One region of the Veillonella sp. 3913 genome, then DNA from elsewhere that is predicted to be linked to it. Evidence: a T-box and tRNA genes for the amino acid it is inferred to sense, from the RefSeq annotation. Region 1 holds a T-box; the other holds one or more tRNA genes.
The links. A T-box is a leader RNA that pairs with one kind of tRNA and senses whether it is charged. The one in region 1 lies ahead of EO113_RS04575 (valine--tRNA ligase), so its partner is inferred to be a tRNA-Val.
Positions count from the first base shown of each region.

Region 2: it has a tRNA-Val gene. The T-box ahead of EO113_RS04575 (valine--tRNA ligase) is inferred to sense a tRNA for this amino acid. The anticodon was not compared.

Region 1 covers NZ_RQVF01000002.1:306,735-322,723, reverse strand. The annotation lists gene EO113_RS04590 (asparaginase) at 1-212, shown strand, start outside; gene EO113_RS04585 (adenosylcobinamide amidohydrolase) at 286-1,020, opposite strand; gene yfbR (5'-deoxynucleotidase) at 1,123-1,716, shown strand; T-box leader at 1,817-2,027, shown strand; gene EO113_RS04575 (valine--tRNA ligase) at 2,151-4,811, shown strand; gene EO113_RS04570 (folylpolyglutamate synthase/dihydrofolate synthase family protein) at 4,823-6,115, shown strand; gene EO113_RS04565 (O-antigen ligase) at 6,088-7,320, shown strand; gene EO113_RS04560 (acetyl-CoA hydrolase/transferase family protein) at 7,981-9,489, shown strand; gene EO113_RS04555 (methylmalonyl-CoA mutase) at 9,511-11,157, shown strand; gene EO113_RS04550 (cobalamin B12-binding domain-containing protein) at 11,188-11,583, shown strand; gene meaB (methylmalonyl Co-A mutase-associated GTPase MeaB) at 11,652-12,593, shown strand; gene mce (methylmalonyl-CoA epimerase) at 12,695-13,117, shown strand; gene EO113_RS04535 (carboxyl transferase domain-containing protein) at 13,154-14,683, shown strand; gene EO113_RS04530 (OadG family protein) at 14,764-15,090, shown strand; gene EO113_RS08150 (hypothetical protein) at 15,107-15,271, shown strand; gene EO113_RS04525 (biotin/lipoyl-containing protein) at 15,331-15,714, shown strand; gene EO113_RS04520 (sodium ion-translocating decarboxylase subunit beta) at 15,771-15,989, shown strand, end outside.
Region 2 covers NZ_RQVF01000005.1:407-16,395, reverse strand. The annotation lists gene fusA (elongation factor G) at 1-1,704, shown strand, start outside; gene EO113_RS06365 (YhcH/YjgK/YiaL family protein) at 2,355-2,828, shown strand; gene EO113_RS06360 (DMT family transporter) at 2,957-3,865, shown strand; gene EO113_RS06355 (prephenate dehydrogenase/arogenate dehydrogenase family protein) at 4,019-4,900, shown strand; gene EO113_RS06350 (hypothetical protein) at 5,213-5,623, shown strand; gene EO113_RS06345 (MATE family efflux transporter) at 5,620-6,963, shown strand; gene EO113_RS08180 (hypothetical protein) at 7,295-7,456, shown strand; gene cobT (nicotinate-nucleotide--dimethylbenzimidazole phosphoribosyltransferase) at 7,722-8,768, shown strand; gene EO113_RS06335 (nicotinate-nucleotide--dimethylbenzimidazole phosphoribosyltransferase) at 8,761-9,825, shown strand; gene EO113_RS06330 (nucleotidyltransferase family protein) at 9,870-10,193, shown strand; gene EO113_RS06325 (DUF86 domain-containing protein) at 10,168-10,473, shown strand; tRNA gene EO113_RS06320 (tRNA-Gly) at 10,712-10,786, shown strand; tRNA gene EO113_RS06315 (tRNA-Asn) at 10,797-10,872, shown strand; tRNA gene EO113_RS06310 (tRNA-Lys) at 10,900-10,975, shown strand; tRNA gene EO113_RS06305 (tRNA-Glu) at 10,986-11,060, shown strand; tRNA gene EO113_RS06300 (tRNA-Val) at 11,064-11,139, shown strand; gene EO113_RS06295 (LPO_1073/Vpar_1526 family protein) at 11,274-12,647, shown strand; gene EO113_RS06290 (Crp/Fnr family transcriptional regulator) at 12,798-13,508, opposite strand; gene hcp (hydroxylamine reductase) at 13,763-15,328, shown strand.

The DNA of each region.
Region 1 (15,989 bases):
CTGTACGAGATACGCTCAAAAAAATTACCATTCCCAAAGTACGATCATCTCGCATTGGAAATGGTATTGTGTCCAGTAATTCATCAGATGTAAAAGAAGGCTTTATCGTTAGCGATTCCTTGTCACCTGTGAAAGCTAGAATTCTTTTGATGTTGGCTTTACAACAAGAACGAAGTCGAGAAGATTTAGAGAACTTATTTGCACTCTATTAAGGCATCTCTTGTCTTGCTATGCATTCTATAGAGGTCTAGGTTAACGAAATGGTAGCAAATAAGTCCATAATATTTACAGATCCAAGGTAGCTGTGTTTTCTAATGCTTTTTCTATAGCACTTCGCACGGCTTTAGCTAAGGTGTCACCAAATTGGGAGAAGGTTCCTGTATCTGTCAGGAGCGCTCCATTTGGATCGATGGTCATGATGACGCCATCTGTGGATGTACCAGTGGCAGGCTGATTAGATAGAACGCTAGTGATTCCTATAGATTGAAGTGCCACTGTTTTGGCTTCGGTAATTGTGAGAAGTGATTTTGTAAGTGCTCCATCAGTAAGTGCACAATTAGTAAAGACTAAGAGATTGATGGTGCCTCCAGCGTGAAAAACTCCATCTTTTTCGTAGTATGTGTAGCCATCGCCTGCTCGATGCGCTGTTTTTTCAACACCGGCGGTGGCAATGACTTCTACGATGATAGTTCCTTCTTGGTAACATACATAGGCATGTCGATTCATAGAGGCACTAGTCAATAAGGCTGTACAAAAATGGATGGGTAAGTCTAACTGTACGCATTCTTTTGCTAAATAGGCAGAGGTGGACCCACCAGGTAATTCACTTTCATTATTGACAAAAAAAGTTAATTGCTGATTGCGTACTGCCATGACATGGTGTAGGCCACCGTTGAAAGGGCTTGTGCTGATGGCATAATAGGGCATATCATAGGTAATGGTAATGGCTGAACTATGGATGTCCACGTAACCACCACTACGTAGTGTAGTAGGAACCTTGTATTGATTGTAATTGGGCATATATCCTCCTAGTAAGTAACATGTTATTTTATATAGTTATAGTACCATAAAAAGAACTAGGATAGTATAATAGATTATATAATCATTGAGGAGGAGTCTATCATGGAAGAGAGTCATTTTTTTGCGCTATTGCAGCGTATGAAATATATTCAACGCTGGAGCTTAATGCGCAATACAGAAGTAGAAAACTTACAAGGCCATAGTTTGGAAACAGCTATGATTGCGCACCAATTAGGGGTGTTACGGAATACCTATTTTGATGGGGCTGTAGATGTGAACCGATTAGCGGTATTGGCTATGTATCACGATGTGAGTGAAGTTTTTACAGGAGATATGCCGACACCGGTAAAATATTTTAACCCTAAGTTGCGTGCTCTCTATGGAGAAGTAGAACAGTTGGCAAATAAAACTTTGTGGCATACATTACCAGAAGAGGTTCAACCGTGCTATGAGGAAGCTTTATTAGGTAGCTCTGATGAATATGCAGTCTTAATTAAAGCAGCAGATACGATGTCAGCATTTATGAAATGCGTCACAGAAAAAGCTGCTGGTAATGATGAGTTTAATGCAGCCTATGACAGTATTTATAAGCGTTTGCAGGATATGAATTTACCAGAGGTGAATTTATTTTTGAAAGTGTATGTTCCGAGCTTGACAAAGTCCTTGGACGAAATGAATGTATCCTTTGCAAAATAATTTATGTTATAGATAGATGATTGTTGTAAAAATATAGATAGATTTATGGACGGATATATTGACGGTGTTACATGCTTTCACGTATACTAATATTATATAGATAATGACTAAGAAGAGGAAAAATCTTTTGAACGCATCACAGAGAGCATTGGGTTGGTGGAACAATGTATGTAATAGAAAGAGGGTAGTCTCGGAGTTGGCATGGTGAACTAGAGTAAGTATGCCCGCTGATCAGCGTTAACGATAATGAGTGATTGCTACGGCAATAATCTAGGTGGTACCGCGGAAGTATAGACCCTTTCGTCCTAATGGACGAAGGGGTCTTTTTGTATATAGAAAGAATATCTATCATTTTTGCGACTTTGCAAGTTTACCATAGAAATATGCTAATTGAAGGGTAGGAATGTAAAGATATATTTGAACTAGGAGGACATATGAAGGAATATAAAAATCTCACAACTTACAATCCAAAAGAGATTGAACAACAATGGTATACATATTGGGAAGAGAAAGGGTACTTTCATGAGGAAGTGGACACAAATAAAGAGCCTTTCAGCATTGTGTTACCGCCACCAAATGTAACAGGTCAATTGCACATGGGTCATGCCCTTGATAACACCTTGCAAGATATTTTGATTCGTACGAAACGTATGCAAGGCTACAACGTGTTGTGGATGCCTGGTACAGACCATGCAGGGATTGCAACGCAAGTAAAAGTAGAAGAAAATATCATGAAAACAGAGGGAAAATCTCGTCATGATTTAGGTCGTGAAGAGTTCTTGAAACGTGTATGGGAGTGGAAACAAGAGTACGGTAGCACCATCGTAAAACAAATCCGTAGTTTAGGTGCTTCTTGTGACTGGACGAGAGAGCGTTTTACCTTGGATGAAGGCTATCATGAAGCAGTATTAAAAGTTTTCGTAGCATTGTATGAAAAAGGGTTAATCTATCGTGGTGAACGCATCACTAACTGGTGCCCTAATTGTTTGACAGCTTTATCTGATATCGAAGTAGAACACGAAGATGAAAATGGTCATTTATGGCATATTAAATATCCTGTGATCGGGGAAGAAGATGTATTTTTAACAGTAGCTACCACACGCCCTGAAACGATGTTTGGTGACGTAGCCGTAGCGGTGAACCCTAACGATGAGCGCTATGCCCATTTAGTAGGCAAAGAATTATTGCTTCCATTTGTGAATCGTCATATCCCAATCATTGCCGATGAATACGTAGACCAATCTTTCGGTACTGGTTGCGTAAAAATCACTCCAGCTCATGACCCTAATGACTTTGAAATGGGACAACGCCATAACTTAGAAAGTATCGTGGTGATGAACCCAGATGGTACCATGAATGCAGGAGCAGGTCACTTTGTGAACATGCCTCGTGAATTAGCGCGTAAACAAGTAGTGACAGAATTAGAGGCTCAAGGTTTATTAGAAAAAGTGGAAGAACATGGGCATAGTGTAGGTCATTGTTCTCGTTGTAACACGACAGTAGAACCTATGGTGTCGAAACAGTGGTTTGTATCTATGGAGCCATTGGCAAAACCTGCCTTAGAAGTGGTACGTGATAAATCTATTGAATTTGTACCAGAACGTTTTACTAAAACATATACCAACTGGTTAGAGTCTATTCGTGATTGGTGTATTTCTCGTCAATTGTGGTGGGGACATCGTATCCCAGCGTGGTACTGCCAAGATTGTGGGGAAACGATTGTAACGACAGAAACATTGACAGAATGTCCACATTGCCATGGCAAAGTAGAACAAGATCCAGACGTACTAGATACATGGTTCAGCTCCGCTTTATGGCCATTTGCCACAATGGGTTGGCCGGACAATACAGAGGAAGTGAAACATTGGTATCCAACTAGCGTCATGGTAACAGGGTATGACATTATCTTCTTCTGGGTAGCTCGTATGATTTTTATGGGTTTAGAATTTAAAGAAGAAATTCCTTTCAAACACGTATTCATTCATGGCCTAGTACGTGATAGCCAAGGCCGCAAAATGAGTAAATCCTTGGGCAATGGTATCAATCCATTAGAAGTGATCGAAGAATACGGTGCCGATGCGTTGCGCTTTACCTTGGTAACAGGCAATACACCGGGGAACGATATGCGTTTCTACATGGAACGTGTGGAAGCAAATCGTAATTTCGCCAACAAAATTTGGAATGCCTCTAAATTTGTGTTGATGAACTTAGAAGGTTTTGATGAAAGCTTCGTACCAAGCGCAGAAGATTACACATTGGCAGATAAATGGATTCTAGAAGAATACAATAAAACAGTCGCAAACATTACGAATAACCTTGATAAATTTGAATTAGGGGAAGCAGCGAGCGCTGTATACGATTTCATTTGGAATACGTACTGCGACTGGTATATTGAATTAGCAAAACCTCGTTTATACAACAAAGAAGGTGGTCGTGACCGTCAAACAGCTCAATACCTATTGGTATCCATTCTTCGTCATATGATGGAATTGTTGCACCCATTCATGCCATTCGTAACAGAACATATTTGGCAACACTTACCACATGAAGGGGAGAGTATCATGGTCGCTCCATGGCCAAGTACATTATCCATGGAAGGTTTCGGTTCTGCAGCGGCACATATGAATGTGATGATGGACGGCATCAAAGGTATTCGTAACATGCGTGCAGAAATGAATGTACCAATGGGCAAACGTTCTGAAGTTATCTTGGTGCCTGCTACAGAAGAATTGAAAGGTATCTTAGAAACCCATGGTGATTACTTCCATACCTTAGGTTGGGCAGAAAAAGTGACAGTACTTTCACCAGATTCGCCAAAACCAGAAAACGCTACAGTAACTGTGGTGAACGGCTTAGAAGTGTACTTGTTGCTGAAAGATTTAATTGACGCAGACAAAGAAAAAGAACGTATCGCCAAAGAACAAGCCACAGTATTGAAAGAAATCGCTCGTTTAGAAGGTAAATTGAACAACCAAGGATTCTTAGCGAAAGCTCCTGAAGCAGTAGTAGCGAAAGAAAAAGAAAAATTGGAAGAATACAAACAAAAACAACAAGCCTTGAACGAACGTGAAGAGTTCTTAAAAACATTAGCATAAGGAGATCCATCATGAATTATACGGAAGCGATTGCCTACCTAGAAGAGGTAGCCTCCTTTGGGATTCATCCAGGATTAGAACGGATTACAGCGCTATTAGAAGAGCTAGGAAATCCACAACATACATATAAAACGATCCATGTCACAGGAACGAATGGGAAAGGATCTGTATCTACCTATATTACCTATGGCTTGTATATGAGCGGGCTTCGAGTGGGGACATTTACGTCCCCGCATCTGCAATCCTACACGGAGCGCATGCGTGTGAATACGGCCTGTATTACAGAAGAGGCCTTTGCTGATTTGATTGAACGTGTAAGTCATGCTGTGAAAACTATTATGGATCGCGGTGTGGAAGCACCCACACAATTTGAAATCTTGACGGCAGCAGCATTCTTATTCTTCCAAGAACAAGGTGTGGACTATGCCGTTATCGAGGTAGGCTTAGGTGGATTACTAGACTCTACGAATGTCATCACTCCAGAAGTGGCAGTAATTACAAATGTGACCATTGACCATCAAGCGTACTGTGGAGATACCGTAGAGGAGATTGCCCGCCATAAAGCAGGTATCATCAAACAAGGAGTGCCTCTTGTAACAGCAGCTCAAGGGAGCGCTCTAGATGTGATCAAGGAAACGGCTCGTTCTCTAGGCGTGACCTACCATGTGTTCAATGAAGACTTTACCATCGATAGTCGCAGTGCGATGGCGATGGGACAAATGATTACTGTAAAAGATAAAGAAGAACATAAAGACATGCTCTTTACTTCTATGCATGGTATCCATCAAGCCCTGAATTTAGCGTGTGCAGCAAGGGTATTGCAAATCCTGAAAGACAAAGAACAAGCAGTGAGCGAAGAAACGTACCGTGAAGGCTTAGCTCGTGCTACTTGGCCAGGACGGTTTGAAACCTTCAAAGTCCATGGCAGGACAATCATTTTAGATGGGGCTCATAATGCGAGCGGAGCAGAAGCCTTTTCTATGACTTTCAATGAACTGTATCCAGAAAAAGCGAAAACTGTGGTTTTATCAATTTTGGAAGATAAAGATGTATCCACTATGGTTAGTTATTTAGTGGGACAAAAAGACCGTGTTATTACGGTGCCAGCACCAACACCACGAGGCATTGCACCGCAACAGTTAGCAAAACAAATGCCCGTCCAAGCAGATCCTATGGAGACAATCCAAGAGGGCTTAGTCCATGCTATGAAAATAACTAAGGAAGGCGATATCATCGCTGTGGTGGGATCCTTATACATTCTTGGGGACGTGCAACAATGGCTCGCCCAAGAAATGGGGCACTAATGGATGCCCTACGTAGACTATCTGTGGACCAATGGATAGTCTACCTCCTCTATGGAGCCACCGTGTGCATTCCCTTAGTACCCATAGGTGGCAATATTCTTGTCCTTGTGGCGGGGATACTAGCATTGCTATTTGATAGGCAACGATTTTCTGGGGCCTTACATTGGCTACAATGGGCAGTTCTGGGGTTTATTCTTTGGACGGGATTTTCTATCGTTAATTCCATGAATATACAATGGTCGGCTATGAGCTGGTTTTACCATATAGGTATGTATGGCAGTATCTATTGGTTGATGACATATTATATAGATAATGAATTACGGCAGAAAACGTTTTTGTCCTTATTTTGTATGACTGGAGTTCTCGTGTGCTTAGGTGCGGGGTATCAGTATTTTTATATGACTCCGGAACATATTCATGAATGGGTGGATAATGTTCATTTTCCAGGACTCATGCGACGCATGTATGGGACGTTACAGAACCCTAATTTATTGGGTGAGTATTTATTGTTTGTCCTATCCGTTGGTGGATTAGGAACGATACAGGTATTGAAAGCTAAAGATTGGAAACGCTTTACCTGCATGGCATTAGCAGTCATATGTATGCTACTATGCCTTGTTCTTACTTATTCGAGAGGCATGTGGCTTAGTTTGGCTATTGTTGTATTTGTGGCAGGTATTTGTGTAGAGCGAAGACTATTATATGCTCTTCTAGTAGTGCCGTTAGTGTTATTCTTTTACCATGGGGAAGTATCCAGTCGATTATGGTCGCTTTTTAGTGGGCAAGATACATCGGTCATGCTCCGGTGGGCATTATGGGATAGCACTATGTACATGATAGAAGATTTTCCTATCTTTGGTATTGGTTGGGATGCATTTTGGATGACCTATCCAGACTATAATTATTTTATCCAAGATCCAACGGTCATAATCTATCATGCCCATAATTTGTATTTGCAAGTGGCTGCAGAAACGGGTCCGATTTCCTTGTGCTTGTTGTTAGCAATTTTATTAGGGCATAGTAGAAATATACAAAAACAAAAGCACCTTGCCATTCCATATCGCTATAGTATGACCTTGATTACCGTAGTTGTTTTGGTAAGCGGTCTCTTTGATCATGCTTTATATAGCCAGCAAGTAAGTATGGTCTTATGGCAACTATTAGGCTTTTCTATGAGTGTCATACGAAATAAAAAAATAATATAAAACTTAAAAAGTATAGAGAAGGTCTTATGACTATCTCTATACTTTTTATATGTAGTAATCATTGTATTTAGATTGTATATTGTCTATAACAATATTTGCATACATCAATTGTTATAGAAGAGTATGAATATTGAATTAAGAAATATGAAAAATGATACTGTTGTTTTGAAGTTAAAGGAATCATCAATTATATAGCTTTGAGTGGACTAACACAGTAAAGTAAAAAACTATAACTTGGGAAATAACAAAAAAGAATAAAAGCAAATAACTGTTAGTTATGAATAATATAACACGTAGAAATGCATAAACATAAATAGAGTGTATGCATAAGAGTTGAAATATCGAAAAAAGTTGTACTACACCAACATTTATAGATATAGGTAGTTAAAGGGTATAACAAAAAGTTATACTCGCATTGGATTTATCTGTTCTGTATGCCTATTATGCATATATTTGCATATATGGTTGACAATAATAAGAAAAATGAGTAGTATTTATGAGAATTAACAAATGTCACACTTTGAGTAGATATTTAATCTTATATTTCTATAACAGTTTTGTAAGTAAGAAATTTCTTTCATAATAGAAATAAAAGAATTGAATGTATAGTGTGATTGTTAGATAGCTGAATAAGTCATTCAAACTAAAGGAGATGGTAGTATGATCGACATTTTAGATCGCGTGCAAGGCGCAGCGTTGCAAGCAAAAATTACTACAGCAGAAGAAGCAGCTAAATTGATTAATCCAGGAGACCATGTAGGTATCAGTGGTTTTACACCATCTGGTTACCCTAAAGCAGTGCCATTGGCTCTAGCAAAACGCATGGAATCAGATCCTTTCCAAATTGATCTTTGGACTGGTGCATCAGTTGGTGATGAAGCAGACGGAGCGTTAACTCGTGTAAACGGTATTCGTCGTCGTTTCCCATATCAAACAAATAACGATACTCGTAAAGCTTTAAATAGCCAAAAAATTCGTTATATTGATATGCACCTTAGCCAAATGGCTCAACAAATCCGGTATGGTTTCTTCGGTGACACTGACGTAGCTATCATTGAAGCGGTTTGCATCCGTGAAGATGGTGGTATCGTTCCTAGTACATCCGTTGGTAACTCTCCAACATTTGTTAGCCAAGCTAAAAAAGTTATCGTAGAAGTGAACGTATCTCAACCAATGTCTTTGGTAGGTATGCACGATATCTATGAACCACAAGATCCTCCATACCGTGAGCCATTCCCAATCAAAGCGGCTGGCGATCGTATCGGAACAGATTACATCCCATGTGATCCTGCGAAAATCGTAGCTATCGTTCCATGTGATGTACCTGACACAACTCGTCCACTAGCACCAATCGATGATGATGCAAAAGCGATGAGTCAACATTTGATTAACTTCTTCTTAGAAGAGGTAAAAGCAGGTCGCTTACCTGAAAACTTATTGCCATTACAATCTGGCGTAGGTTCCGTAGCAAATGCTGTTGTGTCTGGCTTGGCGGAAGGTCCTTTCACAAACTTATCCATTTTCACAGAAGTTATCCAAGATGGTATGTTGGACTTAATCGATGCAGGTAAAGTAACAGATTGCTCTGGTACAGCATTATCCCCATCCCCAGATGGATTGAAACGCTTCTATGACAATATTGAAAAATACAGCAAACATATTCTCTTGCGTCCACAAGAGATTTCCAATAACCCTGGCTTAGCTCGTAGACTTGGTGTTATCACTATGAATACAGCGATTGAATTCGATATCTTCGGTAATGTAAACTCTACTCATATCATGGGTAGCAAAATGATGAATGGTATCGGTGGTTCCGGGGACTTCACTCGAAATGGTTATATCTCCATTTTCTGTACGAACTCTGTAGCAAAAGGCGGAGATATTAGCTCCATCGTTCCTTTTGTATCTCACATTGACCATACAGAACATGATGTACAAGTATTCTGTACAGAACAAGGTATTGCCGATGTTCGTGGTTTGGCTCCAATTGAAAGAGCATACAAAATCATTGAAAACTGTGCTCACCCAGACTACAAACAAGAATTACTTAACTACCTCGAAAGAGCTATTGAAAAGACAAATGGCGCCCATACACCTATCTTATTAGATGAAGCTCTTTCTTGGCATAAACGCTTCACTGAAACAGGAAGCATGAAAAAACAAGGTTAATTTTATAGGAGGATGATGAACATGGCTAATGACAACTTAAAAGCCAAACTTGCTGAATATGATGCAGCGTACGCTAAAAACTGTGAGAAAGTACCTGCTCGTCAAAACTTACCAGAACAACCGGTATACACACCGCTTGATTTAGAAGGTTTTGATTATGAACGTGATCTTGGATTCCCAGGATTCTATCCTTACACTCGTGGTGTGCAACCTACTATGTACCGTGGCCGTTTCTGGACAATGCGTATGTATGCTGGTTTCGCAACTGCTGAAGAGTCCAACAAACGTTATCGTTACTTAATCGAGTCCGGTGCAACAGGTCTTTCTTGCGCATTCGACTTACCAACACAAATCGGTTATGACTCTGACGACGCTATGGCTGAAGGCGAAGTTGGTAAAGTAGGTGTTGCGATTGACTCCTTAAAAGATATGGAAATCTTGTTCCAAGGTATCGACTTAGGTAAAGTTTCCACTTCTATGACAATCAACGCTCCTGCATCTGTACTTCTTGCTATGTACATTGCAGTTGCTGAAAAACAAGGTGTACCTTCCACTGAACTTCGCGGTACAATTCAAAATGATATTTTGAAAGAATACGCAGCTCGCGGAACTTACATCTTCCCTCCAAAACCATCCATGCGTTTAATCACTAATATTTTCGAATATTGCTCTCAATATGTGCCAAAATGGAATACTATCTCCATCTCCGGTTACCATATTCGTGAAGCTGGTTCCACTGCTGCGCAAGAAATCGCTTTCACAATTGCTGATGGTATTGCATACATCGAAGCAGCTCTTAAAGCTGGCTTGGAAGTTGACGATTTTGCAGGTCGTTTATCCTTCTTCTGGAACGCACACAACAACGTATTAGAAGAAGTTGCGAAATTCCGTGCATCCCGTCGTCTATGGGCACATATCTTGAAAGAACGTTTTGGTGCTAAAAAACCTAAATCTATGATGTTACGTGTACATACTCAAACAGCTGGTTCTATGTTGACTGCACAACAAGTTGACAACAACATCGTTCGTGTTGCTCTTCAAACTGCAGCTGCTGTAATGGGTGGTACTCAATCCTTACATACTAACTCTCGTGACGAAGCATTAGCTCTTCCAACTGAAGCATCTGTACAAATCGCTCTTCGTACTCAACAAATCGTTGCTTACGAATCCGGTTTAGCTGACGTAGTTGACCCATTGGGTGGTTCTTACTATGTAGAAGCTATGACTAATGCTATCTATGAAGAAGCTAAAGCATACATCCAAAAAATCGATGAAATGGGTGGCGCTGTTGAAGCTATCGAAAAAGGTTACATCCAAAAAGAAATCCAAGAGTCTGCTTATAAATGGCAAATGGAAGTGGAATCTGGCCTTCGTACAATCGTAGGTGTTAACAAATTCCAAGTTGAGGAAAAACCAGTTGAAGGTCTTCTTCGCATCGATGCTTCTGTAGGTATCAACCAATCCAAGAAAACACAACAAGTTCGTGCAGACCGTGATCAAGCAGCAGTTGATGCAGCATTAGCAGCATTAAAAGCTGGTGCAGAAGATGAATCTGTAAACTTGATGCCATTAATCTTGGCTGCCGTTAAAACATATGCTACATTAGGTGAAATTTGTAACGTATTGCGCGGCGTATTCGGTGAATACCAAGCTCATTCCACACTATAATTAATCGAACCTATTTGGAGGTATAACATCATGGCAGAAAAACGTATCAGAGTAATCGTAGCAAAACCAGGTCTTGATGGTCATGACCGTGGTGCAAAAGTAGTAGCACGCGCACTTCGCGATGCTGGTTTCGAAGTTATCTACACAGGTCTTCGTCAAACACCAGAACAAATCGTTGAAGCTGCTCTTTCTGAGGACGTTAACGTAGTTGCGTTATCTCTTCTTTCTGGCGCGCACAACACATTGTTCCCTAAAATCGTTGAAATGCTTAAAGAAAAAGGCATGGGCGATGTATTAGTAGTTGGTGGTGGCGTTATTCCTGACGCTGATATTCCTGGCTTAAAAGAAGCTGGCGTATCCGCAGTATTCACACCAGGCACTCCAACAGCTGATGTAATTGAATTCATCAAAGCTAACGTAAAATAATATACTTGAGCTAGGCTCGGGCATGTATGTTCGAGCCTAGACGTATATATAATTGGGACGGTGACAATATGGATTTAATCAAAGAACTATTAGAAGGTTCTCGTCTTGCATTGGCTCGGTCCATAACGGCTGTAGAAAATGAATACGATAATGCGATCGACATTATGAAATCTATTTATCCACGTACTGGTAAGGCTCGTATCTTGGGTATCACAGGTGCTCCAGGAGCTGGTAAAAGTACATTGACAGATAAAGTGGTTAAGCATTATCTAGAACAAGGTAAGAGAATCGGCATCGTTGCTGTTGACCCGACCAGTCCATTCTCAGGCGGCGCTATTTTAGGTGACCGTATTCGGATGAATGATTTGACATTAAATGAAAATGTGTTTATCCGTAGTATGGGTACACGTGGTAGCCTAGGTGGATTATCTAAAAAAACAGCAGATGTTGTTAAATTAATGGATGCATTTGGTATGGATCTTGTTATCATCGAAACCGTAGGTGTTGGACAATCCGAAGTAGATATCGTTAAAAATGCAGATACTACATTGGTTGTATTGGTACCAGGTTTAGGTGATGATATCCAAGCAATCAAAGCGGGTATTTTAGAGATTGGCGACGTATTCGCTATCAATAAAGCAGATCGCGATGGCTGTGATAAGCTTAATGTTGAAATTGAAATGATGCTAGACTTAGATTCTCGTGAACTTGATTGGAGACCACCAATTAAGAGAACTATCGCTAGTAAAGATGAAGGTGTTGATGAATTAGTGGAAGCACTAGATGAACACTTTGAATATCTTGAAGATAGTGGAGAATTAGCAGCTCGCCGTGCAGAACGTACGCATGATGAACTTGTAGCGATGATCAATGAGCAAATTATGCGTTATGTTCATGAACATGTGGTTGAAAGTGACGCTTTCAAACAAGATGTAGCAGCTGTTAATAATAGAACTAATGACCCTTATAGTGTTGTTAACGCGGTATTAGAAAAGTCCTTAAAAAGATAATAAAAAGAATGATAAAAATCTAATATCGTGGTATCATATAAGTAATCGAAAGATGACAAAAATCACTTTCGAGTTGCAGCTCATTTGAAAGGAGAGTTATTATGGCATTCAAAGTATTACAAGTAGACCACATCGGTATCGGTGTATCTGACTTGGCAGCAACAAAAGAGTTTTATAAAAACGCACTTGGTATGGAACATCTACCAGAAGATGAAGTAGTTGAAGAGCAAAAAGTAAAAGTAAGCTTCTTCCCTTGCGGTGATGCTGAACTTGAGTTCTTAGAATCTACAACTCCAGATGGCCCTATCGGTCGTTTCATCGAAAAAAATGGTGGCCGTAATGGTATCCAACACGTAGCGCTTCGCGTTGATGACATCAAAGCAGCGATTGCTGACTTAAAAGCAAAAGGTGTTCAATTAATCGACGAAGAACCTCGCTATGGTGCTGGTGGATCTGCAATTGCATTCCTTCATCCAAAAGCTACTGGCGGTGTTTTATTAGAACTTTGCCAACGTATGAAATAATAAACTATATCCGTAATTATTCTATGGAGGTGTAAAATGGCAACGGTTCAGGAAAAAATTGAATTATTGCACAAAAAGCTGTCCACTGTTAAACAAGGTGGCGGTGAAAAACGCGTAGAAAAACAACATGCGAGCGGTAAATATACAGCTCGTGAACGTATTGAAAAATTATTCGACGAAAACAGCTTTGTTGAATTAGATCAATTCGTTAAACATCGTTGTGTGAACTTCGGTCAAGAGAAAAAAGAATTACCAGGTGAAGGCGTAGTGACTGGTTACGGTACTATCGATGGACGTTTGGTATTTGCTTTTGCTCAAGACTTTACAGTAGAAGGTGGCTCCCTTGGGGAAATGCATGCTGCTAAAATCGTTAAAGCACAACGTATGGCAATGAAAATGGGTGCTCCTATTATCGGCATCAATGACTCCGGTGGAGCTCGTATTCAAGAAGCAGTAGACGCATTAGCTGGCTACGGTAAAATCTTCTTTGAAAACACAAACGCTTCTGGCGTTATCCCACAAATTTCCGTTATCATGGGACCATGTGCAGGTGGTGCGGTATACTCTCCAGCATTAACTGACTTCATTTACATGGTTAAACATACATCTCAAATGTTCATCACTGGTCCAGCAGTTATCAAATCTGTAACAGCAGAAGAAGTAACAGCAGAAGACCTTGGTGGTGCAATGGCTCATAACAGTGTATCTGGTGTAGCTCACTTTGCAACAGAAAACGAAGATGATTGCTTAGCACAAATTCGTTACTTGTTGAGCTTCTTACCAAGCAACAATATGGAAGATACTCCATTAGTTGATACTGGTGATGACCCAGCTCGTGAAGATGAAGGTTTAAATACTTTACTTCCAGATAATCCAAATATGCCTTACGACATGTTTGATGTGATTCGTGCAACAGTAGATAATGGTGAATACTATGAAGTACAACCACACTACGCACAAAATATTATTACCTGTTTCGCACGTTTTGCTGGACAAAGCGTAGGTATCATTGCTAACCAACCACGCGTAATGGCAGGTTGCTTAGATATCAATGCATCCGACAAATCTTCCCGCTTTATCCGTTTCTGCGATGCTTTCAATATCCCTGTTGTAAACTTCGTTGACGTACCGGGCTTCCTACCGGGCACAAACCAAGAATGGGGCGGCATCATTCGTCACGGTGCGAAAATGTTATATGCTTACTCTGAAGCAACAGTACCTAAAATTACTGTTATCACTCGTAAAGCATATGGTGGATCTTACCTTGCAATGTGTTCCCAAGATTTGGGTGCAGACCAAGTGTATGCATGGCCTACATCTGAAATTGCTGTAATGGGACCTGCTGGTGCAGCGAACATCATTTTCAAACGCGATGAAGATAAAGATGAAAAAACAGCTAAATACGTAGAAGAGTTCGCAACTCCATACAAAGCTGCTGAACGTGGATTCGTTGACGTGGTAATTGAACCTAAACATACTCGTCCTGCTATCATCAATGCATTAGCAATGTTGGCAAGTAAACGCGAAACCCGTGCTCCGAAAAAACACGGTAATATCCCTCTATAAACTATTTCCTAGAGGCATACTACACACTTTGCTTCTTGCATGATTCTACTATCATGGTTCTCTATTAATGAGGTGAAAGTATGACAGATAATCCGTGGCTAATTATGGCCATCAATATGACAATTGTATTCGCCGTTCTAATTTTGTTAGGCGTGCTTATGCATATTATTTATCTAGTAGATCCTACAAAAAAAAAGTCAACTAAGGCTGAGGTAGCAGAGGTACCATCAGCCACAGCTCCTAGTGTGGCAAGTACCACAACAAAACATGATGAAGTGGTTGCAGCCATTGTGGCAGCAGTATGTGCGATGGGATATTCCAAATCACAAATTGCTTCCGTAAGACCGATTGTGAGCACAGGTTGGAAATTGGACGGTAGACTGCTAGGTAGGAATGTAACCAGATAGTTTGGAGGAGAACTTAATGAATAAGACTACCAACGCACAAGCTGCAAACAAAGAAACAGAAGTTGTAGCAGCTATTGTCAGTGCTATCGTTGCTATGGGCTATTCGCAAAATCAAATTGCATCCATTCGCCCAGTAGTGTCTAATTCTTGGCGACTAGCTAGTCGTTTACAGGCCCTATAAGCTAATCTAAGCTTATGAAAAAGTTTCATTACAAATAGGTAATTCAGGAGGAAGTTATAATGAAAAAGTTCAATGTTACAGTAAACGGTACAGTTTATGAAGTAGAAGTTAATGAAGTTGGCGGTGCAGCTCCAGTAGCAGCAGCTCCTAAAGCAGCAGCTCCAGCTCCTAAAGCAGCTCCAGCAGCAGCTCCAGCTCCAGCAGCGGCAGCGGCTCCAGTTCCAGCAGGCGCAGAAACAGTAAAATGCCCAATGCCAGGTAAAATCTTATCCGTAGCAGTTACAGCTGGTCAAGCAGTTAAAAAAGGCGATCTTCTTTGCATCTTAGAAGCTATGAAAATGCAAAACGAAATCTATGCTCCACATGATGCAACAGTAGCTGAAGTTCGCGTAGCAGCTAACCAAACTGTAGCAACTGGCGACGCTTTAGTTGTTTTAGGCTAATCATAACTTTATACTGCTTAAACTAAACCCTTCTATTTCTTAAGGAGGAACTCCATATGGACGCTTTTCTTGTTGCACTCAACTCTGTTTGGGTGGATAGTGGTTTTATTAGTTTCACAATGGGTCATGGTATCATGATCCTTGTAGGAATTATCTTATTGTATTTAGCTTTTGCGAAAGGCTTTGAACCTCTATTGTTGAGTCCAATCGCATTTGGATGTATTTTGGCTAATATTCCTAATAATGGTTTCCATGAAGGTGTTATGAACCTTATT
Region 2 (15,989 bases), on a different contig from region 1:
GTAGAATTACAAATGCCTCGTATGGCTTTCATCAATAAAATGGACGTTGAAAAAGCAGACTTCTTTGGCACCTTGGAAAAGATGCGGGAATTATTTGGTAAAGCGATTATGCCACTGCAAATTCCAATCGGTGGAGGGCCTACTTTCAAAGGTGTCGTAGACGTAGCAAAACGCACTGCCTATGTCTATGAAAATGGTAAGATGACCGAAGTAGAAGTGCCGGCAGAGCTATCTGATAAAGTAGAAGAAATTCGTGAAATGACTGTGGAAGCGGCTGCAGAGGGTAATGATACATTATTAGAAAAATATTTAGATGGACAAGAATTGACCTTAGAAGAAATTCGTCAAGGTTTGCGTGAAGGCATGTTGACGGGCCGTGTATGTCCTGTCATGTGTGGTACTGTCTTGAGCCGTATAGGTATGGACCAAGTCTTAGATCGTATGATCCGCTATATGCCAGATGCAACGAAAAAAGTGATGACCGCTATCGGTGTGGACTCTCAAGAGGAACATATCGTGGTGGCAGATAAACCGTTTACTGGTTTCGTATTTAAAACAATCCTTGATCCATTTGCAGGAAAACAAAGTTTTGTCCGTGTATTCTCTGGGGAATTGAAAGTAGGAGATAAACTCTATAATGTGACCCGTGATGTAGAAGAAAAATGGGGTAAAATGGTAACCTTAATTGGTAAACAACAAGTGCCAGTAGAGGTAGCAAAAGCTGGGGATATCGTAGTCATTCCTAAATTAGCAGAAACGAAAACAGGAGATACCTTTGGTACAGCGGAATTTAAAGTACAATATGCACCAATTCGTTTCCCACAACCACTTTACCGCATCGCTATGGTACCAGAGAAAAAAGGGGAAGAGGAAAAATTAGCGAATGCTTTGGGACGTATTTCTGAAGAAGATCCAACTTGTGAAGTGGTGAAAGATGTGGAAGGTCGTCAAATGCAAGTGCGTTGTATGGGCGATGTCCATTTAGAACATATTTTACAAAAAATGGAACGCAAATATGGAGTGCGTGCTAAATTAGAAACACCGTATATTCCATATCGTGAAACCATTCGTGGCACAGTGGAAGTAGAAGGTAAACATAAAAAGCAAAGTGGTGGTCATGGTCAATATGGTCATGTGAAACTTGGTATTGCCCCATTATATGAAGGTGAGTTCGAGTTTATCGACAAAATCTTTGGCGGTGCTGTGCCACGTCAATACATTCCAGCTGTAGAAAAAGGTGTTCGTGAAACGTTGGAAAAAGGTCTTTTGGCAGGGTATCCAATGATTGGTATCCAAGTGACATTATTAGACGGTTCCTATCATACAGTGGACTCCTCGGAGTTGGCATTCAAAATGGCAGCAGCTCAAGCTTTGAAAAAAGGTGTGCCTGATGCGAAACCTATCTTGTTAGAGCCAGTCTACAATGTGAATGTCATCGGACCAGAAGAATTTATGGGCGATATCATGGGTGATTTGAATAGCCGCCGTGGTCGCGTACTCGGTATGGACCAAGGTGTACGTGAAGGAATCACTGTGGTGAAAGCCCAAGTTCCATTGGTGGAAATGCTAGATTATGTAACAGTATTGCGCTCCATGACACAAGGACAAGGTGTGTTTAATATGGAGTTCAATGGATACGAAGAAGTGCCACATAAACAAGCAGAAACAATCATTGCAGGATTTGCGGGTCACGAAGAGTCGTAACTTGTGATGCTATGTAGCCTGTGGTGTTCTTAACTTAATGCAAAAGGGAAGAGCACGGTATACCCCTCACAAACGGTATTTCATAATGTATCGTCTCTTGTTAGGTTATGCAGCCTATGGCGTTCTTAACTGAATAGGGCAAAGGGAAGAGCACGACACATTCCTCCGCAAACTGATACAGTGGTTAGGTTTGCTCCGGAACATGCCGTGCTCTTCTTGCGTATGTGTAATTTAGTTAGTAAAGAGACGCCACAAGGCTACTACTCGTAACGGCGTTTCTCAATAATTCAACTCATTGATCTAGTAAAATAGACAATGAAAAAGCCTAACGTATAAGGTCTATCATACCTTAACACGTTAGGCAATTTCTGCTTCTATAGTTCTTGAGATGAGCCTAACGCTAGCTGCACGTTGGTGGCTCTTCCTTTGTTGTTTTTAGTATAGCATAGTTTGTGAGAGAATAAAAGTAGAGTTTCTTGTGTGGCATAATTTAGGGAATAATGGAATGCTGTAGGGTGGCTTTGTATTACTAGGATTCTCAGAATTTGTGTTTGACCTTATATGGTGTTGCTAGTATAGTAGATAGAGATAGATACGATTCATAGGGCGCTGTGGGGTGCCTTTTATATACGGAGATAAAGGAGTAAGTCATGATATATCAAAATATTGCGATTGATTATACACAGTTTCGGTATCCGAAAGCGGTAGAGCGAGCTCTTGAGTTTTTGAAAGCGCATGATTTCACGACATTTGCAGGTGGTCGCTACCCCATAGAGGGTGACTTGATGTATGCCAATGTGGATATTGTAAACACAAGGGTCTATGAGGAGACGAAGATTGAAGGGCACAAGGATTACATGGATGTGCAATTTCTAGTAGCTGGAGAAGAGCAAATGGAGATTCTCATTCGTCAAACTTTTCCGGACGTGGTTGAGGCTTTTGATGACAAGGATTGTTACTTTTACGATCCTACAGAAAGTGGCATGGTAAAAATTGATGTACGCCCAGGGGATTATTGTATTTTTTATCCTGGAGAATTGCATCGCACCTTGATTGCACCGAATGAGGTACAAGAAATTCGCAAGGTCGTGGTAAAGATTCATAAAAGTCTATTAGCCGAATAAGATTAGGCGTTGACTGCACATTATGATGCTATATAATCTTACACAGACACAGACATGATGTAGCGATGATGGTAATTAGATATTCCGTGAATTGTTAATAATTTGTAAGGGTTGTAAAAGGAGGGACTATGAACGCATATGTAATGAAAGGTATGTTACTAATTGCATTAGGCGCCGTTCTATGGGGCTTTTCTGGAATGTGCTCACAATTTGTGCAACAACAGCGGATGATGTCGGCAGAATGGGTAGTAGCTATGCGCCTTGTCATTGCTGGTGTGATTACGGTAGTAGCGGCCTTTTACCAAGGAAGAGCTTCTATTTTTAAGGTTTTTTCTGACTGGAAAGATACATTGCGGTTGGTTATATTTGGTGTCCTTGGTATGTGGATGTGCCAATATACCTATTTTAAAGCGATTGCCTATGCAGGGGCAGGGATTGCGACGGTCTTACAATATGTAGGTCCTGCATTGATTATTTTATACATATCTATTACACGCTTAACGTTACCAAGGGTGGCAGAAGTAGTCAGTGTAGTACTAGCTACGGTGGGGACCGCGATTATTGCTTTACAAGGTGTGTGGGATATATCAGCGTTAGATGATACACTTCTAACCTGGGGGATGCTATCTGCTGTAGCAGTTGGTATTTATACGCTGCAACCAGTGCCACTATTGAAAAAGTATGGTACGGCACCTATCGTGGGCTTTGGCATGCTTATCGGAGGGGCCTTTGCGTGGATTGCTACACAACCAAGTTCTGAAGGGATTGTGTGGGATTGGTGGACCTATGGTGGGTTTTGGAGTATCATCATTTTTGGCACAGTAGTCTCTTTTAATGCATACCTAGAAGGGGTGCGACGAGTAGGTGCTGTGACGGGATCGATACTTTCATCCATAGAACCTATTTCGGCAGCGGTACTGGCATGGTTGTTGTTGGGCAATGAGTTCACACAGTGGGATATCATAGGTATGACCCTTATCATTGTTACAATATTTATCTTGGCATGGGATAAAGGTCGCGCTACAAATAAAAGTTGACCGAATCTATAATTCGTGGTAGAACTAATAAATACAGAATGAAGGGTACAGATGCTTGTAAAAGTAGCTGTACCTTATTAGTAAGTGGGGGCATCTTAAAGCCTGTATAGGGTAGATAGATACGTTTCTTGAGGTTGCGTGTAGGAGGAATAGATGGCACGAACGGTTGGTATTATTGGATTAGGATTGCTAGGGGCCTCTCTAGCAAAAGCATTACGAGCATATACGACATATGATGTCATCGGTTACGCGCGGCGTCAGGAAATTTGCGACCTCGCCTTGGCTGATGGTTGTGTGTCACAGGCTTTCACAGCGGTAGAACCTGTTATCACCGGCGCAGACATGGTCGTGTTTGCCTTGCCGCCACAAACAAATAGTGAACTTTTTGTGAAAGTAGCCCATCTGTTTCAGGCGGGGCAAGTGGTGACCGATGTGTCCAGTGCGAAAGATGAATTTGCTCATGCCGTGTACGCTCATATCCCAGAGGGCGTTCACTTCGTGTCCGTGCATCCTATGGCGGGTTCTGAAAAAGGTGGCTATGAAGAAGGCCATAAAGACCTCTTTCAGAAAATGGGCTGGATTGTCCTAGAAGATGAGGAACAACCAGCATACGATGCCACAGTGGCACAGGAACTAGCCGATATGGGGCGTGCCGTAGGGTCTCGTATCGAATACGTGGACATGAAACGCCACGATGGGTGTTTGGCTATGGTGAGCCATATGCCGCATATGTTGGCATCCGTCATGATTACCGCCGTAGGTAATGATGAACTGGGAGATAAGCGCATGAGCTTGTCGGCGGGAGGCCTACGAGACAGCACTCGTACCGCCAGTGGTTTGCCGAGTATGTGGCAAGAAATTATCTACGGAAATCGTACGAATGTGTTGAAAGCCATTGAACAAGTAGAGCAAGAATTAGCTGCTGTAAAACAATTGCTCCATGCGGATGACAATGGAGATAGTTTAGGGCAGTACTTAGAGCGAGCGAAACAGATACGAGATCGTTTGCCGAGTCTGACAATCGATAAGAACTAATATATTTGAAAGTGCAACCTCGCTCTTTATCCATGCCTGCCCATAGATAAGAGCTAATGTGCTTGATAGTACAACCCAGGTACCTATCCATATCTTTGCTTAGTAGTGAAATAGCGTGAACGATGCATGCATTGCAATGTAATACGAGGGAAGGCTTTCAATATAGGCTATACGCATAGCCTGTGATATAATAGCAATAGATGTTTGAATGAAACAGGGCATGTCTATGGGAGAACTTTCAGCATGGTCTTATAAATGTGGAATAGTAAGAGATAGATATAAAAGACAAGCATAGAAAGGAGCGATAGTAAGATGGACACAGCACAAAGTATAGTGGATCAAGTGCTAGAGGAAGTACAAAATACACCAGGTGTAGGGGTAGACAATCCCTTGGAAGTGGCGAATCAAGCGTTGCAAGACACATTGGGAGCGAGTGTCATCCCTGAGGAGTATTGGCCTGAGATTGTATCTTGGGTATCCGAAACGGGTTTAGATACAGTCTATTTAGACAGTCGTGACCGTATAGGTGCATGGTGGGTGTCTAAAGAAGTGCGCTCCATGGGATATACCTTGAATTTTACGAAATGCAGTCAGGTACCTAGTGAATGGTTTCCCGAGGGAGAACATTGGAAAGAAGCTGAAGTGGAGGCACGGTATCGTCTAGTGGCTGCTTGGGAATCTTTAGTGGAGAATGGCGCATTAGAGAAGGTTGAATTAGAATGAAAGTAACAAAGAGCGTATCTTTATCTGTGGGGGCACTGAGTGTCCCTATCTTTATAGAATTATTTTTACAAATGTTATTGGGTAATGTGGACCAATTTATGCTCAGCCAGTATGCAGAAACGGCGGTGGCAGCCGTAGCCAATGCGAATCAGATTATTAATGTCATCTTGTTTTTGCTTATTGTGATGAGTACGGCGACTACCATTTTGATTGCTCAATATTTGGGAGCTAAGCGCCCGGATAAAATCGACGAAGTATACACCATTAGCGTTGTCTTTCATACGGTGTTTAGCGTTATCGCAGGGGCGGTAGTCATTATCTTTCATCAGACTCTCTGTGAATGGCTTGGCGTACCTCCGGAGATTATGGAAGAAACCACACTCTATTTGAATATCGTGGCGGCTAGTATTCCTATTACAGGTATCTACACAACCTATGTAGCTGTATTTAGGGGGCACTCCATGCCTCGTATTGCTATGTGGATTGCCCTTGTCATGAACGTGGTTCATATTATCTTGAACTATGTACTCATCTACGGCTGGGGACCAATTCCAAGCCTGGGGGTATTAGGGGTATCCTTGTCGACGGTCATTAGTAAGGCTTTGGGACTAGGTATTATTATCTGGTGCCATCAGTCTTTGTTGACAGCCCGTATGAAAGTAGAGTATCTTCGCCCATTCCGTTGGGAAACGCTACGACAATTGCTGTTTATTTCCGTACCATCCGGAGGGGAAACCTTGTCATACCAACTGTCACAGACAGTTATCATGAAAATGGTGAACCTCATGGGGCTCGTGGTGATTACAACGAAAGTGTATGTATATATCATCGCTACTTTCTGCTATATGTATACAATTGCTTTGGCCAATGCAGCGCAAATCGTGGTAGGATTCCTTATGGGGGCTAAACGAGAAGAAGAAGTGTCCCGCCGTGTGTGGCTCACAACGGCAGCAGGCGTTTCCATTGGTGTCGGATTGAGTACCTTCTTTTATTTTGCCTGTGAACCAGTGATGCGACTTGTGACAGATAATCAGGAGATTATAGATCTGGCGAAAGCTGTGCTGTTTATTGAAATTTTCCTAGAAATTGGACGTGGTGCTAATATCGTATTGGTGCAATGTTTACAAGCGGCAGGAGATATTCGAATCCCTATGTTTGTCGGTGTTTTTGGCATGTGGGCCTTTGCGGTGACTTTGTCCTACTACTTTGGTATCGTCCTTGGTTGGGGACTTGTAGGGGTGTGGATTGCCATGGCTATCGATGAGATTATACGAGCGATTATATTTGTGTGGCGGTGGCAGTCAAACAAATGGAGAGGTCGTTCGCTCATATCGGTTTAAATTCCATATCGTGAAAGCGAAGGGGAAGCCCCCATGTATTCCGCAAAAACTGCCCTACGCGAAAGTTTTTGACAGAATACACGGGGGCTCCTTTGCGTTTATCGAGGAGGAATTTAAACCGTTCTGAGCGGGGTGGCTACCTAGGGGGAAGAGTGTGAGGGTCGCTCCCATGTGTTCCGTAAAAACTGCCCTACGCGAAAGTTTTTGACAGAACACATGGGGGCTCCTTTGCATTTATCGAGAGAGGGTGATGTGAGTTGTTAAAAGGGATTAGTGTTGTATAAAAGTATGATATACTGTAGATGTGAAAAAGAGATATGGAGGTGTTTTTATGTTTAAAGATATTAATTATTGTGAGATAGTTAATGAAATACTATATGATTTAGAAGAAGAGTTGATGATAGATGAAGAACGGATTCTTCAGGCTAGACATGCACTACACCGAGAGCTGACATACGATCATGAAGTGGTCTGGGAAGAACTCGGAATCTAACCACTCCCTCCCGCTTATTTTCCCCCAGTCTGTTTCAATTTTTATAGTTTCATCTTTGCTACTGTATAGGAAGCCCACATGTATGTTGTCAAAACTTTCGCGTAGGGCAGTTTTTACAACATGTATGTGGGCGACTCCACTCTAACAACGAAATGAATATAAAAATTGAAACTGACCGAAAAATACTTTATAATGGAATCAACTTGGCATAGTCTAGGGCTATGCTTTTTTGTATTCTTATGATGGGTTTCACATAGGAGGACGTATGAGTTTATATGAAAGTACATTGGCACAGATTGTGCCACGGAATAAAGAGATTGAACGAGCAATTGGGGAACAGTGGAATAAGGGGACTCCATACGGTTCATATGGTAAGTTAGCGACGATGGTAGAGCATTATGCGGCAGCTACGAATCAAGTAAATCCAGCAGCTCCTAAGCCTTGTATGATCATCGCCTCTGGTGACCATGGTGTGGCAAAAATCGGTGTCAGTGCCTACCCGCAAGAGGTAACAGTGCACATGACTATGAACTACTTGATTCCAAAAGGGGCCGCAGCCAATGCGCTAGCGAATTATTGTGGTGCTCAAATTGAAGTCATCGACGTAGGGGTAGCGGCAGATATGTCCGCTGTGCCAGGCTTACACCATCACAAGGTAATGCCGAATGGTACGAACAACATGTTAGAAGAACCAGCTATGCCTATGGATAAAGCTATTGAGGCCGTTGAGGTGGGCATTGCTTTCGTAGAAGAGAAGGTGAAAGAAGGATTCAATACTTTCCTAGTGGGTGAAATGGGCATTGGTAACACTACGTCCAGTGCAGTCATTACAGCGAAGTTCTCCGGACTTTCAGCGAACGAAGCAACGGGACGAGGTACGAATATTTCGGACGAACGGTTGAAAGTGAAACAAAAAGTCGTCTACGATGCACTAGTAAAATATGCAGATATTCCACCTACAGATGGATTGGGTGTTTTATCTGCCGTAGGGGGCTTGGAGTTTGCTTGCCTAGTAGGTGTTATCCTAGGAGCGGCGGCAAACCATGCGTTGGTGGTCATCGATGGATTCAACACCACAGCCTGCGCCCTCATTGCGCATGCTATGAACCCGCACACCATGGATTACGTGATGGCATCTCATTTGTCCGCTGAAAAAGCTCATAAAGATGCGCTGAAAACATTGGGCTTAGAGGCCTATGTGGACCTTGGATTCTGCTTGGGTGAGGCCACAGGCGGATCCATGCAAATGCAAATGTTGAACTTAGCCGTGGACATGTTCCGCGAAGTTGCAGGAGGTGAGCACCATGCGTAATTTTGTCATCGAACCATTGCACAAACCGTCCATGGAGGAATGCCGTTTGCGCATCGACAACCTAACAAAACCATTGTATTCCTTGGCACGTCTAGAGGGGATTACAGAGCGTATGGCAGGGATTCTGAAAGAGGAAAAACCTAATAATCTTCGCCATGCTGTTGTTATCGTAGGAGCTGATATCGCTGTAGATGGACCACAAAACCAAACACATGGCGTGGAAAGCTTGAAAGCTATGGAACGGTTAGCCTCTGGACATTCTGCTACCCACGGAGCAGCGAAGAAAATTGGCGCTCCTGTGTTCTTAGTGGATGCAGGCTTAGAATTAGATACAAGTCACATCGAAGGTGTGCGTCAACATAAATTAGCCAAAGGATCTAAATTTTTCCGCATGCATGCGGCGTTGACACCTGACATCGTAGAACAAGGTTTAGAAGTAGGCTTTGCCTTGGCAGATGAATTGAGCCACAAGGGGTACCAAACGATAGCTATCGGTACTGTCGGTGAAAGAAGTTTACTTTCAGCGTTGGCAGTCACAGCAGGAATCACAGGATATCCGATGGCAGAGTTGTTGGCAGAGAATAATTGCACTTTGAGCATTCAAGAAAAGGCAAAACAGTTGACCGCCAGTTTGGCAGAACACGATTTGCCGAGCCAAGACGGCGTGCATGTATTAGCCACCGTAGGCTCTCCAGACGTGGTGGTCTTAACAGGACTTATCCTGGGGGCGGCTAGCCATCGTATGGCAGTGGTCTTCGACACGGCGGAAACAGGAGCAGCCGTACTAGCTGCAAAATGTATCAACGAAGCAGTCATGGATTACGTGTTCCCATCTGTCCATACAGGGGAACCAGTGCAAGCAGCACAAATGAAATACTTGGGAATCAAGCCGCATCTGTTCTATGGCTTTGAAATGGATGAAGCCTTAGGATCCACCATGGGGCTATCCGTCCTTGATGCGGGTATGCATATGTTAAATGATATGAAAACATTCGGCGAAGCTAGCGTAAATGTAGCCGTCGATGGACCAGGATCTAAGCGTCAGGATGGACGGTAATAGTTACTAATTATGTGGTATAATATAGAAAAGGAGGAAGTAGTATGAAAACACTTGATGAGATTCGTAACTTAATTGCTCCGGTTCTAGAGCTATATCACATGAAATCAGCCTATCTTTTTGGCTCTTATGCTCGTGGTGAGGCTACAGAAACTAGTGATGTAGATTTGTTTGTAGTTTTTGATAATGATAGTATTAGTTTGTTTGAAGTGGGCGGCCTTTTAGAAACTTTAAAAGAAGTGTTGCAAATGGATGTAGATTTGCTTACTGATGGAAATAAATTGACTAAACGATTTCAAGAAAATTTATATAGAGATATGATTCATATATATGGTGATATCTATGGAGAACAAAGATATATTAGTTGATGTATTGGATTTAATAGATAGGTTAGATGCGTCTGTTAAGCTATATAAAATTCAAGTAATTGCAGAGACATTAGGAAAGGTTTCTCAAGATTTTAAGGATAGCCATACTGAAATTCCTTGGAAAAATATTAAAGGCATGCGAAATCAGTTGTCTCATAATTATGGACAAAATAACTATAGACTTATTTGGAGCACGTATAAAGAAAAGTTACCAGAATTGAGAGAACAATTGGTGGCCATATTGGACGACGAATATGGTTTTGAAAATGAGATGTTTTAAAAAATAGTAAAGATTGTAGCAAGCTATATCCCTGATAGTGTGCTACAATCTTTTTTGTATCTTGTCTATCAAGGTTGTCTAATATATTGAAAATATAACAATATTATATGTTGATAGGATGAAGTTATCATATGCTGTTTAACAAAAAAATATTTGTTAAAAATATGTTGACAACCATCCAAATTTTTTGGTATTATAAATGAGCAGTCGCAAGAAAGAAAACCAGGATTGCATACATGCGGAAATAGCTCAGCGGTAGAGCACCGCCTTGCCAAGGCGGGGGTCGCGAGTTCGAATCTCGTTTTCCGCTCCAGTTTGTTCATTCCTCGATAGCTCAGCAGGTAGAGCAATCGGCTGTTAACCGATCGGTCGTAGGTTCGAGTCCTACTCGAGGAGCCAACTTACTTTCGGTTAGTATACTATCATGACCCACTAGCTCAGTTGGCAGAGCACCTGACTTTTAATCAGGGTGTCCCGCGTTCGAGTCGCGGGTGGGTCACCACTTACAACATGGCCCGTTGGTCAAGCGGTTAAGACACCGCCCTTTCACGGCGGTATCGGGGGTTCGATTCCCCCACGGGTCACCATATGGACGATTAGCTCAGCTGGGAGAGCGCCTGCCTTACAAGCAGGATGTCGGCAGTTCGATCCTGTCATCGTCCACCACGCTAGGAACTACCTAAGGGTAGTTCCTTTTTTATAGGTAAAAGTATGAATAGTACTTTTAAAGATACACATAAATCGGTATAATAAGGATAGTAAAGACAGATAACATTGCAGTATAACTAGGAGGATTTTCTATGGATGGATTAATAGAACTTTCATTGCGATATGGACCATATGTGGTTATTTTAGGAGTGATTTGTCTATTTCTTTTATGTTGCTACTTCTTATTTCGGGATAAGAAAGGAAGTACTAGCAACAAAATAGTGGATTCGCTATCATATGATGATCCTTATGAACACCAAAGAAGGACATTTCAAAATCCCTATGCTCTTCGAGACGAAGAACTATCCGTAGATCCTGTGGAAGATGATTTTGTAGAAGGTATAGTCTCAGAAGAATTAGTCCGTGCTGTGAAAGAACAACCGCCGGAAGAAGCAGAAGATGCGACTAGAATTATGCCAAAAGTAACGGAACGTATGATTACCGAGACGATAGAGGCTCAACCAGAGGCGTCTATTAAACTAGCTGTAAAAGAGCAAACATTACTAGATAAAGCGGTAGCTCAATATAAATCTGCATTCGGTATTTTAAATCCTGAATCTGAAGAAAAGGTTACTGAGATTACAGAAGCCATATTGGCGCAATTAGATACTGAATCAGAGGAAGAAACTACGCATTTATTTGAAAATATAGCGTTACAAGAAAGTTTATTACATGTACAAAAGGCGTATGTAGCGAATTCTACTGAGTGGATGAAAGAAATCCTCTTAGAAACTTTCAAAGATGTGGTGGAACAACCTCAATCTAGCACATTATATTTGGTAGCTGTTGATGCATTGAAGAGTTTAGTACATTTACAAGTGGGACATTTGCAAGCATTAGCTATCTCATTGATCGTACAGTATTCTAAAAATTCTAATAACTATTCGGTAGAAAATTTCCGCCATTATTTGGAAAAGTATATTGAACCATTCATGAGTGATTTGCCACGAAAAGAAGATATGTATCAACAATTAGAATATTTGCGTTGTATTTCTTTTGGGGACACTTTATCATTTCAACAAATTATGAGAAATTCCTATCCTCTTGTATTTGATTACCGTGGATTTAGTCATGAAGAGTTAGCTTTTATAGTACAAGATACGCCAGTTAAGATGCCTATTGTCGTAGAAAGTATTAACTCTTCATTATTGAAATTGATGGCTGTGGATGAATATATGTTACCTAGCTTATTCAAACGAGCTGGACTCACAGATATTAGTATCCAAAATGGGTTAACTCGTCTTGCTTTTGGTAAGGCCGTTGATTGGGATAGTACATCGTTTGATGAAGTATTGGAACGTATCTCTCCATTATTAGTGGATTTTAGTCATATTTATGATCGAGCACCGCTTAGTCGTTTGCATCTCACTTTGCTAGGCATTTATTTGGGCAGTGCTATGGTACGTGCTACTATTCACGAACAATTTGATGTATCTCCTTGGTTTGATACTTCTGGACGACACTAGGAATAAAATTGAATACAATAATCCCCTACACTTCCGGACGAAAGAATCGGATGCAGTAGGGGATTTCATGTTAATAGATGCAGAATTTACGTAGGAGAAGTGTCAGTTTAGAAGGAAAAAAGGACACTGCTAAGGCAGTATCCTTTTATATTAAAATGAAAAATCTTCGATGGTTTCAATATCCACTAACTCTACTTCTTTGCCGTGGAATTGGATAATCCGTTCGTCTTGTAAACGTCCCAGTTCACGACTGAGTGCGGTGCGGCTTACGTTGAGGACGTCTGCCATTTCTTGCCGATTATGTGGTAAGGTGAGGATGTTCTTTTTTTGCACTCGGTGAAGGTCCATAAAATAGGCAAAAATTTTCTCGCGCATTCCTTTGAGGGATAAATAATGTACTTTACGGGTCAGTTGCATAGCCTTTTCGGATAGGTCATGCATGAGATTCGTGAGCAATTGGATTTGACAAGTTTGACAGTCCGGAAATGCTTTGGTGAAAGTTTCAATCGGTAAAAACAAAACGATCGCATCTTTTGTGGCTTCAATCGTAGCAGGCCACAGAGGATGGTTACTAAAAAGTAAAGCTTCCCCGAACATTGAGGACGGCTCTAGCTCCGTTACGATAGTTCGTTGTCCTAACATGTTCTCTCGCGTTAACAAAGCACGACCTTCTAATAAGATACCAATGCCTTCCATAGGATCACCGGCGATGGCGATGAAGGAGTTTTTTTTGAAACTTTGCACTTTCACATTTGCATGGGATAAAAAAAGTGACAAATTTTCTGGTGTAATATGTGCACATAAGGGGGATTGTTGAATCGTATTCATGTATGTTTCTAATGTAGGATGTAATGTCGACATAGGACCTCCGTTAAATTAGAGAGTATACTTTATTTCTGTACTTTCATTATAGCATGAATAAAAGTATAGGGAAAACTATATAAAATGTAGCCAAGGATACGTTTTTTCTGCTTTCAGTATACTATACTAAAAACATAGATAACAAGATAATGCTATGCACTCCTTTTATAGGATGGTTGTGTATAGAAACGATATCTAAAACAAAGTATGTTGTAGGAAACATGTTTATGGGCAAAGTTCCCAAGGAGGTTATTATGAGTATGTTCTGTTTCCAATGTGAACAAACAGCGCAACCAAATGGTTGTACAGTACAAGGTGTATGTGGTAAAACAGCACCGGTTGCAAATTTACAAGACGAATTAACAGCGGCGTTGATCGGTTTAGCTCGTGCAATGCAAGCTACAGAAGTAACGTTAGAAAACGTACAATTGTTAAAACGTGGTTTATTCATGTGCGTAACAAACGTAAACTTCTCCGAAGATCGTGTACAAGAGTTTATCGATGTGATCAACAATGCGCACAACAAATTAGATGCTAATATTCCTAACTTTGATTGGGAAGAATTGTGGAAAGGTCATGAAGACATCGTATCCTTACGTTCCACATTATTATTAGGTATGCGTGGTATGGCTGCGTACGCATGGCATGCAGCAGTATTGGGCTACAATGATCCAGAAGTTGACGCTTGGTTCGTAAAAGGCCTTGTAGAAATGGCGAAAGACCACAGCGCAGAAGAATGGTTAGGCCTATTGATGGAATTCGGTGGCATCAACCTTGCTTGCATGGCGTTGTTAGACAAAGCAAATACAACTACATACGGTACTCCAGTTCCAACAACTGTACCTTTAACAGTAGAACCAGGTCCTTTCATCGTAGTAACAGGCCATGATTTACATGACCTTAAAATGTTATTGGAACAAACTGATGGCAAAGGCGTTAACATCTATACACATGGTGAAATGCTTCCATGTCATGCGTACCCTGAACTGAAAAAACATCCTCAATTGAAAGGTAACTTTGGTACTGCATGGCAAAACCAACAAAAAGAATTTGATGGCGTTCCAGGTGCATTCTTGTTCACAACAAACTGCATTATGCCACCAAAACAAACATACATTAAAAACATCTTCACAACTGACATGGTTGGTTTCGATGGCTGTGGTCATGTGGAACACAACGAAGATGGTACAAAAGATTTCTCTGCAGTTATCGAGCGTGCTATTGAATTAGGCGGTTACAAAGAGCCACAACAATTCACTGGTATCAACGGCGGTACAGAAGTAACAACTGGTTTCGGTCATGGTACAGTACTTGGCGTAGCTGACAAAGTAATTGATGCAGTAAAAGCTGGCGCTATTAAACATTTCTTCTTGGTAGGCGGTTGCGACGGTGCTAAAGTAGGCCGTAACTACTACACTGAGTTCGTAAAACAAACTCCAGAAGATACTATGGTATTGACTCTTGCATGTGGTAAATATCGTTTCAACGACCTTAACATCGGTGAAATCGGTGGCTTGCCTCGTATCCTAGATATGGGTCAATGTAACGATGCATACTCTGCGATCCAAGTAGCGGTAGCATTAGCAGGCGCTTTTGAATGTGACGTAAACGAATTGCCATTGACATTAGTATTGTCTTGGTACGAACAAAAAGCGGTATGTATCCTATTAACATTATTGTCCTTAGGTATCCGCAACATCTACATCGGACCATCCTTGCCAAAATTCTTGTCCGGCACAGTACTTGGCATCTTAGTTGAAAAATTCAACTTACATCCGATTACAACACCAGAAGAAGATATGAAAGCGATCTTAGGCTAAGACGTCTTTTGTGACGCTATGCAGCCTTGTGGTGGTGTTAACTAAATAAGATGAAGGGAAGAGCACGGCATACCCCCTCACAAACGGTATTTCATAATGTTTGTTCGGGGGCACACCGTGCTCTTCTTGTATTTGTTTGATTTAGGTAGTAAGGAACGCCACAAAGGCTGCTACTCGTAATGGCGTTCCTCTATCATTTGCAAACTTGCGCTTTGCTTAGTTTGCTGTTAGTAATGGCGTTAAGTCAATATAAACAGTACGAATAGATTATGTTATAATAAAATTACAAGAGTCATTAACGTGTTGTTAGGCTCATTTCTTCCTATTATGGGAGGAGGTGGTTGCTATGACTAAGTATGAGAAAATCTCTTTGATGATTTCTATTGCTGGTTTAGTAATTCAGCTCATTGATCTACTTAGGTAGACAATGAAAAAGCCTAACGTAAAGAGGTCTGACTACCTCACACGTTAGGCTAATTTCATCTTTATTATTGTCTTGAGATGAGCCTAACGCCAGCTGCACGTTGATGGCTCTTCTTTTGTTGTCTTAATTATAGCACAGGTTATAGGTACAATACAATCGTTTCTTGTGACGCTATGCAACCTTGTGGGAGTGTTAACTAAATAAGATGAAGGGAAGAGTACGACATATTCCGATCCG